4 regions of the Paenibacillus sp. Cedars genome follow, and region 2 is predicted to be linked to each of the others. Evidence: a T-box and tRNA genes for the amino acid it is inferred to sense, from the RefSeq annotation. Region 2 holds a T-box; the other regions hold tRNA genes.
The links. A T-box is a leader RNA that pairs with one kind of tRNA and senses whether it is charged. The one in region 2 lies ahead of leuS (leucine--tRNA ligase), so its partner is inferred to be a tRNA-Leu.
Positions count from the first base shown of each region.

Region 1: it has a tRNA-Leu gene. The T-box ahead of leuS (leucine--tRNA ligase) is inferred to sense a tRNA for this amino acid. The anticodon was not compared.
Region 3: it has a tRNA-Leu gene. The T-box ahead of leuS (leucine--tRNA ligase) is inferred to sense a tRNA for this amino acid. The anticodon was not compared.
Region 4: it has a tRNA-Leu gene. The T-box ahead of leuS (leucine--tRNA ligase) is inferred to sense a tRNA for this amino acid. The anticodon was not compared.

Region 1 covers NZ_CP020866.1:4,323,480-4,326,436, forward strand. The annotation lists gene B9D94_RS21655 (BofC C-terminal domain-containing protein) at 157-870, opposite strand; tRNA gene B9D94_RS21660 (tRNA-Pro) at 1,018-1,091, opposite strand; tRNA gene B9D94_RS21665 (tRNA-Leu) at 1,100-1,179, opposite strand; tRNA gene B9D94_RS21670 (tRNA-Arg) at 1,231-1,307, opposite strand; tRNA gene B9D94_RS21675 (tRNA-Gly) at 1,312-1,386, opposite strand; tRNA gene B9D94_RS21680 (tRNA-Lys) at 1,428-1,503, opposite strand; tRNA gene B9D94_RS21685 (tRNA-Asp) at 1,639-1,715, opposite strand; tRNA gene B9D94_RS21690 (tRNA-Met) at 1,749-1,825, opposite strand; tRNA gene B9D94_RS21695 (tRNA-Val) at 1,845-1,920, opposite strand; tRNA gene B9D94_RS21700 (tRNA-Glu) at 1,972-2,046, opposite strand; tRNA gene B9D94_RS21705 (tRNA-Ser) at 2,064-2,155, opposite strand; tRNA gene B9D94_RS21710 (tRNA-Asn) at 2,159-2,234, opposite strand; rRNA gene rrf (5S ribosomal RNA) at 2,245-2,361, opposite strand; rRNA gene B9D94_RS21720 (23S ribosomal RNA) at 2,577-2,957, opposite strand, start outside.
Region 2 covers NZ_CP020866.1:4,143,783-4,146,739, forward strand. The annotation lists gene leuS (leucine--tRNA ligase) at 1-1,374, opposite strand, end outside; T-box leader at 1,463-1,719, opposite strand; gene B9D94_RS20885 (AraC family transcriptional regulator) at 1,760-2,644, opposite strand; gene B9D94_RS20890 (Gfo/Idh/MocA family protein) at 2,710-2,957, opposite strand, start outside.
Region 3 covers NZ_CP020866.1:466,958-469,914, forward strand. The annotation lists rRNA gene B9D94_RS03655 (23S ribosomal RNA) at 1-78, shown strand, start outside; tRNA gene B9D94_RS03660 (tRNA-Asn) at 152-227, shown strand; tRNA gene B9D94_RS03665 (tRNA-Ser) at 231-322, shown strand; tRNA gene B9D94_RS03670 (tRNA-Glu) at 339-413, shown strand; tRNA gene B9D94_RS03675 (tRNA-Val) at 479-554, shown strand; tRNA gene B9D94_RS03680 (tRNA-Met) at 574-650, shown strand; tRNA gene B9D94_RS03685 (tRNA-Asp) at 682-758, shown strand; tRNA gene B9D94_RS03690 (tRNA-Phe) at 827-902, shown strand; tRNA gene B9D94_RS03695 (tRNA-Thr) at 924-999, shown strand; tRNA gene B9D94_RS03700 (tRNA-Tyr) at 1,004-1,088, shown strand; tRNA gene B9D94_RS03705 (tRNA-Trp) at 1,095-1,168, shown strand; tRNA gene B9D94_RS03710 (tRNA-His) at 1,191-1,263, shown strand; tRNA gene B9D94_RS03715 (tRNA-His) at 1,310-1,385, shown strand; tRNA gene B9D94_RS03720 (tRNA-Gln) at 1,404-1,478, shown strand; tRNA gene B9D94_RS03725 (tRNA-Gly) at 1,494-1,568, shown strand; tRNA gene B9D94_RS03730 (tRNA-Cys) at 1,580-1,653, shown strand; tRNA gene B9D94_RS03735 (tRNA-Arg) at 1,666-1,742, shown strand; tRNA gene B9D94_RS03740 (tRNA-Leu) at 1,750-1,829, shown strand; gene B9D94_RS03745 (hypothetical protein) at 2,470-2,769, shown strand; gene B9D94_RS03750 (PspA/IM30 family protein) at 2,843-2,957, shown strand, end outside.
Region 4 covers NZ_CP020866.1:227,506-230,462, reverse strand. The annotation lists gene ppc (phosphoenolpyruvate carboxylase) at 1-1,266, opposite strand, end outside; tRNA gene B9D94_RS02610 (tRNA-Gly) at 1,542-1,615, opposite strand; tRNA gene B9D94_RS02605 (tRNA-Pro) at 1,692-1,765, opposite strand; tRNA gene B9D94_RS02600 (tRNA-Arg) at 1,785-1,861, opposite strand; tRNA gene B9D94_RS02595 (tRNA-Gly) at 1,865-1,939, opposite strand; tRNA gene B9D94_RS02590 (tRNA-Leu) at 1,945-2,028, opposite strand; tRNA gene B9D94_RS02585 (tRNA-Lys) at 2,043-2,118, opposite strand; tRNA gene B9D94_RS02580 (tRNA-Gln) at 2,187-2,261, opposite strand; tRNA gene B9D94_RS02575 (tRNA-Val) at 2,317-2,392, opposite strand; tRNA gene B9D94_RS02570 (tRNA-Glu) at 2,415-2,489, opposite strand; tRNA gene B9D94_RS02565 (tRNA-Thr) at 2,527-2,602, opposite strand; tRNA gene B9D94_RS02560 (tRNA-Asn) at 2,606-2,681, opposite strand; rRNA gene rrf (5S ribosomal RNA) at 2,692-2,808, opposite strand; rRNA gene B9D94_RS02550 (23S ribosomal RNA) at 2,875-2,957, opposite strand, start outside.

The DNA of each region.
Region 1 (2,957 bases), 180 kb from region 2:
GATCGACTTCAGTTGAGGAAAAACTTTAAACCTTTGATTAGCCGTAATATAACTTTCATATTTGCTCTCTCCGGCTGTCCCGGAAACGCAAAAAACTGCCCGAATGATTCGGGCAGTTTTTTATCTTAATTCGGCAAATACAAAAACAGAAACTACTTAAGGGCTTGGCTTCATGACATTCTCGGCCATATCCCGAGCGTAGTCGCTAAAGGTTGACAGTACACTGTTATACTCTTCAATGTCCTGAATACGAATACCGTCTTCTAATTGCTTAATGACATCCTTAGGCAAAGAAGACTCCATCGAACCGACATCAAGCTGAAAAAAGGTTCGCATGACCTTCTCCTCTTCCGGCGGACCATCAAACAGCGTTAAATTGCCTTTGGAATCGACGCTAATATATGCTTGTCTCTTACAAGCTGGCGAAAGATCTGAAATGGTTTGCTCCAGCCAGACTTCGCCTTTATCATCCAACCGTCCCTGCCATAAAGGATTTTTATTCATCAATTCATAAATACCGTCTGGCGTGAGCCGTCCCAAATCTTGTTCTTCGGTGCCACACACATACGTTATGCGAACGTGAACATGTTTCTTACCCTTTGACGTATTCAACTTCTGCATGAATTCCCTTTGATCCTCTATGCGCTCTTCCTGCTTGTCGTCTTCAATCTTCAGGTAGTGCATCGTTTCCACAGCCAGTGGTGTTTCATCTGATGTAGCCGTGAGCAGCTTCTTCATCTGATCTTTTATATTCTGGCCGGACCATATCACGACACCTGCGATCAGAACGATCGCACAAGACCAAATGGCGCGTCTCCAGCGTCTCCAGCGTTTTCTGAACAGTTTCTTGAAAAAATGAAAAACACTCAAGGTAATCCCCTTCTATTCAATGTTTTTCATATTGTGACCGGGACACTGCCAAATTATTCAGCAAAGCATTTATAATTAGAATTATTTTCTACCTGCAACAAAGAAAGACTGCTTTCAGATGATCTGAAAGCAGTCTTTCTATTTGAATCGGGATGACACGATTTGAACATGCGACCCCCTGGTCCCAAACCAGGTGCTCTACCAAGCTGAGCTACATCCCGTTAATAAATGCCGGTGAAGGGACTCGAACCCCCACGGTTTCCCTCACGATTTTGAGTCGCGCGCGTCTGCCAATTCCGCCACACCGGCATAATGAAATTTTGTATGAATCAAATATTTTAATATTTTTTTTAAGAAAAATGGCACGCCCTGAGAGATTCGAACTCCCGACCTTTTGATTCGTAGTCAAACGCTCTATCCAGCTGAGCTAAGGGCGCATAATGGAGCGGACGACGGGAATCGAACCCGCGACCCTCGCCTTGGCAAGGCGATGCTCTACCGCTGAGCCACGTCCGCAATGTAATATGTATTCCATCCTGTACTCACATTGGTAAAAATGGTGAGCCATGAAGGACTCGAACCTTCGACACCCTGATTAAAAGTCAGGTGCTCTACCAACTGAGCTAATGGCTCTTATTACTAAGAGTAAAGAATGGCGGAACTGACGGGATACTCTCTCTTCGTTCGAGACTGCGAAGTCTATGCTAACGAAGATGATGCTTCGACGAACCCAAGTATATGAGTTCTCATCCCTGAAGCTTGTAAGAATGGCGGAACTGACGGGATTCGAACCCGCGATCTCCTGCGTGACAGGCAGGCATGTTAGGCCTCTACACCACAGTTCCATGAGGCTTAATCACTTATTCTAGTGATTAAATTGGTTGCGGGGGCAGGATTTGAACCTACGACCTTCGGGTTATGAGCCCGACGAGCTACCGAACTGCTCCACCCCGCGTCATTAAAAGGTGTATATATGGTGGAGGCTGAGGGGTTCGAACCCCCGACCCTCTGCTTGTAAGGCAGATGCTCTCCCAGCTGAGCTAAGCCTCCAACTGTATTTCATAATGATAGGATTCTCATCCCCAGAAGCAATATAGATAATGGTGACCCGTAGGGGATTCGAACCCCTGTTACCTCCGTGAAAGGGAGGTGTCTTAACCCCTTGACCAACGGGCCATATATGAAGTCCTTGCTGGCGGAGAGAGAGGGATTCGAACCCTCGAGACGCTTTTGGCGCCTACACGATTTCCAATCGTGCTCCTTCGACCAACTCGGACACCTCTCCGTATGGCTCCCCGAACAGGACTCGAACCTGTGACAACTCGATTAACAGTCGAGTGCTCTACCAACTGAGCTATCAGGGAATATGTATTCGCTTGGCGACGTCCTACTCTCCCGGGACCCTGCGGTCCAAGTACCATCGGCGCTGGAAGGCTTAACGGTCGTGTTCGGTATGGGTACGCGTGGAACCCTTCCGCTATCGCCACCAAACGTATATTCAGGATCCGGCATCGCCAAATGCCGTGATCGTCCTCCTTGCAAGTATAACTTGTACACTTCCAATTCAGTTTTGATCACCTGAAAACTAGATACGAAACGAAATTTGCGTGTATTAGATATCCGTAGCATTACCCGATGTGGTATCGGGGTCCCCGAAAAGTATTCGGCATCAGCTTCAACGCTTAGCTTCACTTTTTGGGGTGTTTTTGGATAAGCCCTCGACCGATTAGTATTGGTCAGCTCCATGCATTGCTGCACTTCCACCTCCAACCTATCTACCTCGTCGTCTTCAAGGGGTCTTACTAGTTGGGAAATCTCATCTTGAGGGGGGCTTCACGCTTAGATGCTTTCAGCGCTTATCCCTTCCGTACGTAGCTACCCAGCCATGCTCCTGGCGGAACAACTGGTGCACCAGCGGTACGTCCATCCCGGTCCTCTCGTACTAAGGACAGCTCCTCTCAAATTTCCTACGCCCACGACAGATAGGGACCGAACTGTCTCACGACGTTCTGAACCCAGCTCGCGTACCGCTTTAATGGGCGAACAGCCCAACCCTTGGGACCTACTTCAGCCCCAGGATGCGATGA
Region 2 (2,957 bases):
CGGGAGAAGCAGCGGAAGCTGATCCTCCGGCACGGTCTTCATCGTTCCGTCTTCCAGATGCAGGATCGGAATCGGCTCGCCCCAATAGCGCTGACGGCTGAACAGCCAGTCACGCAGACGGTAAGTTACCTTCTTCTGACCCTTTCCCTCTTTTTCCAGCCATTCATTCATCGCTTGAATAGCCGCTTCATTATCCAGCCCGTTCAGGAAACCGGAATTCACATGCTCGCCACTGCCGGTGTAGGCTTCCTCTTCAACATTTCCACCCTGAACGACTTCAATAATCGGAAGACCAAACTGTTTGGCAAATTCCCAGTCACGGCTGTCGTGACCCGGAACCGCCATAATGGCTCCTGTTCCGTAACCTGCCAGCACATAGTCCGCAATCCAGATCGGCACTTTAGCGCCGCTCACCGGATTAATGGCGTATGCTCCGGTAAAGACACCGGTTTTGTCTTTTGCCAAATCCGTCCGCTCCAGATCACTTTTGCGGGAAGCCTGAACTTGATAAGCCTTCACCGCTTCGCGTTGATCCGCTGACGTAATTTTGTCCACAAGGTCATGCTCCGGTGCCAGCACACAGTAGGTAGCGCCGAACAGTGTATCCGGGCGGGTTGTAAATACCTCCAGATGGCCATCGTAACCCTCGATGTCAAAACGAACCTCGGCACCCGTGGATTTGCCAATCCAATTGCGCTGCATATCCTTCAGGCTTTCGCTCCAGTCCAGCTCATCCAGATCCTCAAGCAGGCGCTCTGCATATTCGGTAATACGCAGAATCCATTGACGCATCGGCTTGCGAACGACCGGATGTCCTCCGCGCTCACTCTTGCCATCGATGACCTCTTCGTTCGCCAGCACGGTACCGAGTGCTTCGCACCAGTTAACCGGCACTTCAGCCACATAAGCCAAGCCGCGGTTATAGAGCTGGATAAAGATCCACTGGGTCCATTTGAAATATTCCGGATCGGTGGTGCTGATCTCCCGGTCCCAGTCATACGAGAATCCGAGGGATTTGATCTGGCGCCGGAACGTATCGATATTTTGCACGGTGAACTCGCGGGGATGCTTGCCTGTGTCCATCGCATACTGTTCTGCAGGGAGTCCGAAAGCATCCCATCCCATGGGATGCAGCACATTGTAACCTCGCATCCGTTTGTAACGGGACACGATATCTGTTGCCGTGTATCCTTCCGGATGCCCTACATGCAGGCCTACGCCGGATGGATATGGGAACATATCCAGTGCGTAAAACTTCGGTTTGGATGATGCCTCTTCGGTTTTAAACGTTTTTTTCTCGTCCCAGTACTGCTGCCACTTCGGTTCGATGGCCTGCGGGATATAGCCGTGGCCGGTTGTCTGATTGTCCGTCATACTTCAATGCTCCTCCTTCACATTCGAGAGACAAGGCCTGATGCCATTGTCCAAAAACAAAAAAACCTCATCATCCATAGCGTTGATCGCTAGGGACGAGAGGTTTGATTCCCGTGGTACCACCCTAGTTAGCCAAAGGCATACTTTGCCTTTCACTCCCTTTGCATCCTTATCGCGGATGAGACGACAATGCTTCATCGGCCAGTTGCTGAAATAGCCATTCAGCGGCCGGGTTAACATCATTGCTCCGAGGCGAGTTCATTCCTATCGTCAACCGGTTTTCACCAAACACCGGCTCTCTGCATGATCGAATGCGGAAGTACTAATCCTCATCATCGCTTTCATATTACCATTTTAATGTGGCTATTATACCCAAAATGTACGATCAAGTCAACGAAAGTTCATCTCCGCTCCTGCGGTAATGCTCCGGTGTCGTTCCGACCATTGATTTGAACATCCGGCTGAAATGAGCCAGATGCTTAAACCCGGATGCCTGGCTGACCTCCGTTATGCTCAGATAAGGGTGAAGCCGCAGTAAAATTTTAGCCTGGTTGATCCGCCGGTGATACAAATATTTAAACACCGTTGTTCCCGTCACCTCCTTGAATAAGGAGGATAGATAATGCTTGGTAATATGCATATCGCGGGCGATTCTCTCCAGCGTCAGATCGTGCATATAATTTTCCTCGACAAACGATACCACATGCTGGACATGCCGCTCCTTCTCTGAGATCGAGTCTTGACCCTGTACAGCGGCCTGACACCAGCCTGCAATGACGTACATCAGCTCCTGGATGCGCAAGGTCATGCGTTCCTGGCGGTAGTGGGTCGTGGACGCTGACAGGCGATGAATATCGGCCAGCAGGGCCTCGAACTCTTCCCGATTGGTCCCGGTTAGGGTCATACGATGATTCCGGAGCGTATCGAAGGGGTCCAGCAGGATCGTCTTGGCCGATTCCGACAGCCCCTTGCACACCCAGGCCGGGTCAAAATGCAGAATGCTTCTTACGTATCTGGAATCGGGTTCCACACTCGGACAATGAAGCGTCAAACCATTCATCAGCAGCAGATCCCCCGGCTTCAGCGCAAAGACAGAGTCACCGATTAGATAGGTGCAGCATCCCTCGTGAAAATAATAGATTTCATAAAAGGCGTGGGAATGGAATTGCCCGCTGATAAGGGGCTGTTCATTATAATAGCTCAGATCTATTGGCTCTTTCAGCTGCATCCACTCGAAGCTTGGCAGCCCTTTGGATGATGACGAGGACATAAGAGAATCGCCCCTTTAGCGGCCTGGGGTTGTAGAACCCCTGAACATCGCGGAGTTTTTCTCTATTATATATGATTTTCTTGAATGCGCACGGCTTCATTCTGAGCAATCACGCATAATTCGCCGGCCTTGAAGGCGTGCTCCTGGGACATGGCAAACTCGGTCCGTTCCAGACAATCCAGGATCAGCTCGCCGAAAAACGGATAGCCTACCTTGCCCTGCAGCTCCATATGAAACTCCCCTTCGCCGTTAACCAAATACAGATGATCGCCTTGTGGATGTCTGGCAATATCAATGTATTTACGAAGTTCGA
Region 3 (2,957 bases), 2.7 Mb from region 2:
ACGAGGTAGATAGGTTGGAGGTGGAAGTGCAGCAATGCATGGAGCTGACCAATACTAATCGGTCGAGGGCTTATCCAAACATATTTCAATGTGCTGCAACTTCGTTTCGTATCTAGTTTTCAGGTGATTAAGCATCTGAATTGAATATTGTTCCCTGATAGCTCAGTTGGTAGAGCACTCGACTGTTAATCGAGTTGTCACAGGTTCGAGTCCTGTTCGGGGAGCCATACGGAGAGGTGTCCGAGTTGGCCGAAGGAGCACGATTGGAAATCGTGTAGGCGCCAAAAGCGTCTCGAGGGTTCGAATCCCTCTCTCTCCGCCACTATTATTTCAAGCAAGGCCCGTTGGTCAAGGGGTTAAGACACCTCCCTTTCACGGAGGTAACAGGGGTTCGAATCCCCTACGGGTCACCATTATATTCAAAAAAATACTTGCTTCTTGTGCCGAAATTTGGTACGATAAAGGTCGCTTTTGTTACGGAGGCTTAGCTCAGCTGGGAGAGCATCTGCCTTACAAGCAGAGGGTCGGGGGTTCGAACCCCTCAGCCTCCACCATATATACACCTTTTAATGACGCGGGGTGGAGCAGTTCGGTAGCTCGTCGGGCTCATAACCCGAAGGTCACAGGTTCAAATCCTGTCCCCGCAACCAATTTATATCACTTATAGTGATCATACCTTATGGAACTGTGGTGTAGAGGCCTAACATGCCTGCCTGTCACGCAGGAGATCGCGGGTTCGAATCCCGTCAGTTCCGCCATTATTTACAAGCTTCAGGGATAAGATGAGTATCCGATATGGGTTTCGTCGAAGTTCGCGAAGAACTAAGGCTCGGTAGCTCAGTCGGTAGAGCAGAGGACTGAAAATCCTCGTGTCGGCGGTTCGATTCCGTCCCGAGCCACCATGTAATTTTATAATTGTGTATGCCGGTGTAGCTCAATTGGTAGAGCAACTGACTTGTAATCAGTAGGTTGGGGGTTCAAGTCCTCTCGCCGGCACCATTATGGAGGATTAGTGAAGTGGCTAAACACGGCAGACTGTAAATCTGCTCTCTTCGAGTTCGGTGGTTCGAATCCATCATCCTCCACCAGTTTTTAGGGGCATAGTTTAAAGGTAGAACAACGGTCTCCAAAACCGTTGGTGTGGGTTCAATTCCTGCTGCCCCTGCCATTGAATACTTATAATGAACTTGGCGATCGTGGCGAAGGGGTTAACGCACCGGATTGTGGTTCCGGCATTCGTGGGTTCGAGACCCATCGGTCGCCCATTACTTCATTATGATTATTCTCTAGAAAAAACTATTACATTATGGCGATCGTGGCGAAGGGGTTAACGCACCGGATTGTGGTTCCGGCATTCGTGGGTTCGAGACCCATCGGTCGCCCCATAGTTTTTTAAAAAATGTTGGGGATTAGCCAAGCGGTAAGGCAACGGACTTTGACTCCGTCATGCATAGGTTCGAATCCTATATCCCCAGCCATTGATTTTTTAATAAGCGGACGTGGCTCAGCGGTAGAGCATCGCCTTGCCAAGGCGAGGGTCGCGGGTTCGATTCCCGTCGTCCGCTCCATTTTTGTTTCTGGCGCCATAGCCAAGTGGTAAGGCACAGCTCTGCAAAAGCTTTATCCCCAGTTCGAATCTGGGTGGCGCCTCCATTACAAACTTATGTGCCCTTAGCTCAGCTGGATAGAGCGTTTGACTACGAATCAAAAGGTCAGGAGTTCGAATCTCTTAGGGCACGCCATCAGTAAGCCGGTGTGGCGGAATTGGCAGACGCGCGCGACTCAAAATCGTGAGGGAAACCGTGGGGGTTCGAGTCCCTTCACCGGCATCATCAAAAGGAATGCAGACTATAAACGTCTGCATTCCTTTTTTCGTATTGATCTTTTGTTAGGTTAGTTACTCCACGCTAAGCCTCCGTTGCTTTTTATGATAGGGACTGATGTAATGCTCCTCAGTATGTAGGCAGCTCCTGAATTGCACCTAACTGCATGCCTTTAACTGCAAACCTTTAACTGCAAACCTTTAACTGCATACCTTTAACTCCCCCTTTTTAATACACTATCGTATTTCTTTACGTGGTATTAATCCCCTCACTAATCCGGGACACGTTTAATTCCAGTGCTTTCAATCAAATGAATATCTTTGATTTTCTTACAAGGCCTTTGTAAATCAGGACATATTACGCGACCCGCGGTATAGATCCTTTCTAAACCGACACTTTTAGCACTGCTCTAAGGTAATCAGACAGCAGTAGAGCTATGCTCTCGATGGTAATGATACATCCCATGGAATGAGCTTAGAGCAGATCTAGTGTAAGGGTTGGACGCAGGTCTGTAGGTGGCCCCGACTTAGGTCTAGGTTCAAAAACCGTCCGCAGGCCGTTTTAGTTCATCTTGAAATTACCTAGAATAGAGTCATAAGGTTGAACAAAAGAAACAACAATCAAATAACAGAAAGGCGGTGCATAAATGAGGAATTCAAAAGGAAATGGAATAAGTATCCTGTTGATTGGTTTAGGGATATTGGTTCTCCTGGGAATATTCGGTCCTCTGCTCGGATGGTTGTTCAGTCTTCTAATTCCAGTGCTGATGGTCGCTTTGGGATATTACGGGATCCGTAGAGGAAATACCTTAATCGGATGGATTATTCTCGGTATCGGTGTGATCTGGTTGATGGGTAAACTCTCCTGGTTGATCGGTCCGATCTTTGGAATCATCTTAATCATCTACGGGGTGTCCAGATTGAAGAATGGCAGACCACGTTACTGATATAACACAATAATGAATGGCAGGCATAAACAGCCAGATAATGATCGCGATAGAAGAGGAGGACTAAGCCAATATGAGTGTTTTCCGGCGGATAAGAGACATAACCGTTGCAACATTGAATGAAAAGCTTGAACAGAGCCAGGATCCGGTTCGTTTGATCGACCAGTTCCTTCATTCAACCAGACAGG
Region 4 (2,957 bases), 2.5 Mb from region 2:
TTGGCTATGCTGTCTGATATCCAGTGATGCTGTATGGAAACCAAACAACTCCGCCTGGCGAATCAGCTTCTGGATATAAGTGTCTGCAACATAGTCAGCAAAATGGAAACGCAAGCTTCGATCAATGATATTCAAATCCTCAATAAACTCTTCAGGAGACTGGTACCGCTCGCTTCCTGTCATGTTTTCATCAAGAATATGACTCATTTTAGCTAACATATATACCAGTTTTACACGATAAGGCTCTTTCTCATTGTGCCAAATTTCCATCTTTTTCAGTGTCACATGCTCGCGGTCTTTTTCGATGGATTGAAGCAATTCATCCGACACGCTCACAATGGATGAACTGAAGCTGAGGTATTTCATGAATTCACGCAAGATCCGTTGATATTCACGAACCGCAAGCTTCCGCTGCATTTCGAGCGTTCTCCATGTTACGTCCGCCGTCACTGAAGGATTTCCGTCCCGATCGCCACCAATCCATGAACCGAAACGCAAATAGGTTGGAACGTGCCAATGGTGACCCGGGTAATACTTACTTAGGCAGCGCTCCAGCTCTTGATAAACCTCTGGCAGAATGTGAAACAGAGTCTCGTGAAAATAATACATGCCGTTTCTGACTTCATCAAGAACCGTCGGCTTGCGATCACGAAGCTCATCGGTTTGCCACAGTGTGATAACCTCATTCAGTAATTTCTCCCGAAGCTGCTCTCGTTCGCGGAATGTCAGTGTCGGGTTGTCCAGTTGCATAACATCGTCTGCTATCCGTTTATGAATATCCAGAATAGCCCGACGCATCGCTTCTGTCGGATGAGCTGTCATTACCAGCTCAAGGGATAGACTTTCGAGAATTTCTTGAACTTCTTCAAACGTAATATTGCGCTCTTTCAAATCCTGGATCGCACTTTCAATGGAACCTGGTTGAACACTCTCCCCAGCGGAACGCTCGTAATCACGCTTGCGGCGTATGCGATGATTCTGCTCTGCGATATTAACCAATTGAAAGTAAATGGCAAACGCACGAATCACCTGATGGCGAATGTCTGGTTCCAGCGTGCTGATAATCCCTTTGAAATCTGCAAACAATTCCGGCAGGAATACGGATCGCAACGATTTACTCGTTTCGCGAATTTTCTCAACTATATCTAAAAGCTCATTGCCTCCTTGATGGACAAGAACTTCCCCAAGAATATTGCCAAGGAACCGTACATCACGCCGCAGCAGATTGTTGGAATTGCTCTTTGCGGTTACTGTAAGTTCAGTCATGCTACTCCTCCCATCTCAACCCGTTTCAGCAGTTTATCTTTAGGACGTAACGCCTTCCTAACATCATACAATAAAAGCGAATGAAAATCTGCATTTTTCAGGCGAAAAAATTAGCCAAATCGACAAAACTCATGCTATTGATATGCCCTTCTACGATAAACATTAGTCCAAGAAACCCTTGATATGACTGCATTCTTTATCACATTAACACTTCGCAGGATAGTCGTGTAAATATGTAAAAAAAACATCACACACGGTGATGTCCTGCATATGTATGGAGCGGGTGATGGGAATCGAACCCACGCTACCAGCTTGGAAGGCTGGAGTTCTACCATTGAACTACACCCGCATATCACCCCACAAAAGTGATCTTATGCTTTGTAGCATATTCTGATTACTTTTATGGGCAATAACGCCTAAGCAAATCGGGATGACACGATTTGAACATGCGACCCCCTGGTCCCAAACCAGGTGCTCTACCAAGCTGAGCTACATCCCGATATTAATCTTTGAAAAAATGGCACGCCCTGAGAGATTCGAACTCCCGACCTTTTGATTCGTAGTCAAACGCTCTATCCAGCTGAGCTAAGGGCGCAAATGGAGCGGACGACGGGAATCGAACCCGCGACCCTCGCCTTGGCAAGGCGATGCTCTACCGCTGAGCCACGTCCGCATAAATGGTGCGCGTGGAGGGACTTGAACCCCCACGTCAAAGACGCTAGATCCTAAGTCTAGTGCGTCTGCCAATTCCGCCACACGCGCACAAGATGAAACAATGGTGAGCCATGAAGGACTCGAACCTTCGACACCCTGATTAAAAGTCAGGTGCTCTACCAACTGAGCTAATGGCTCGCATATCAGGGCCTCCGAAAAATATCCGGAATCACCTTCAAAGCGCAACTTCACTTTTTGGTGTGAAGTGGCTGGGGATATAGGATTCGAACCTATGCATGACGGAGTCAAAGTCCGTTGCCTTACCGCTTGGCTAATCCCCAATATCGATGAGTATTTCTATTTTTCATTTCAACACTCTAATAATCATGAGTTAAATGGTGGAGGCTGAGGGGTTCGAACCCCCGACCCTCTGCTTGTAAGGCAGATGCTCTCCCAGCTGAGCTAAGCCTCCATATGTAATGGATGAGAAATAGTGGTGACCCGTAGGGGATTCGAACCCCTGTTACCTCCGTGAAAGGGAGGTGTCTTAACCCCTTGACCAACGGGCCTCATTTACATGACGCATGTCCATTCTAAAAACGAATCTGGAGCTTCCAACCGGGATCGAACCGGTGACCTCATCCTTACCATGGATGCACTCTACCTACTGAGCTATGGAAGCAAGTGGCTCCCCGAACAGGACTCGAACCTGTGACAACTCGATTAACAGTCGAGTGCTCTACCAACTGAGCTATCAGGGAATATGTATCCGCTTGGCGACGTCCTACTCTCCCGGGACCCTGCGGTCCAAGTACCATCGGCGCTGGAAGGCTTAACGGTCGTGTTCGGTATGGGTACGCGTGGAACCCTTCCGCCATCGCCACCAAACGGCTTCAGATGCTTAATCACCTGAAAACTAGATACGAAACGAAGTTGCAGCACATTGAAATATGTTTGGATAAGCCCTCGACCGATTAGTATTGGTCAGCTCCATGCATTGCTGCACTTCCACCTCCAACCTATCTACCTCGTCGTCT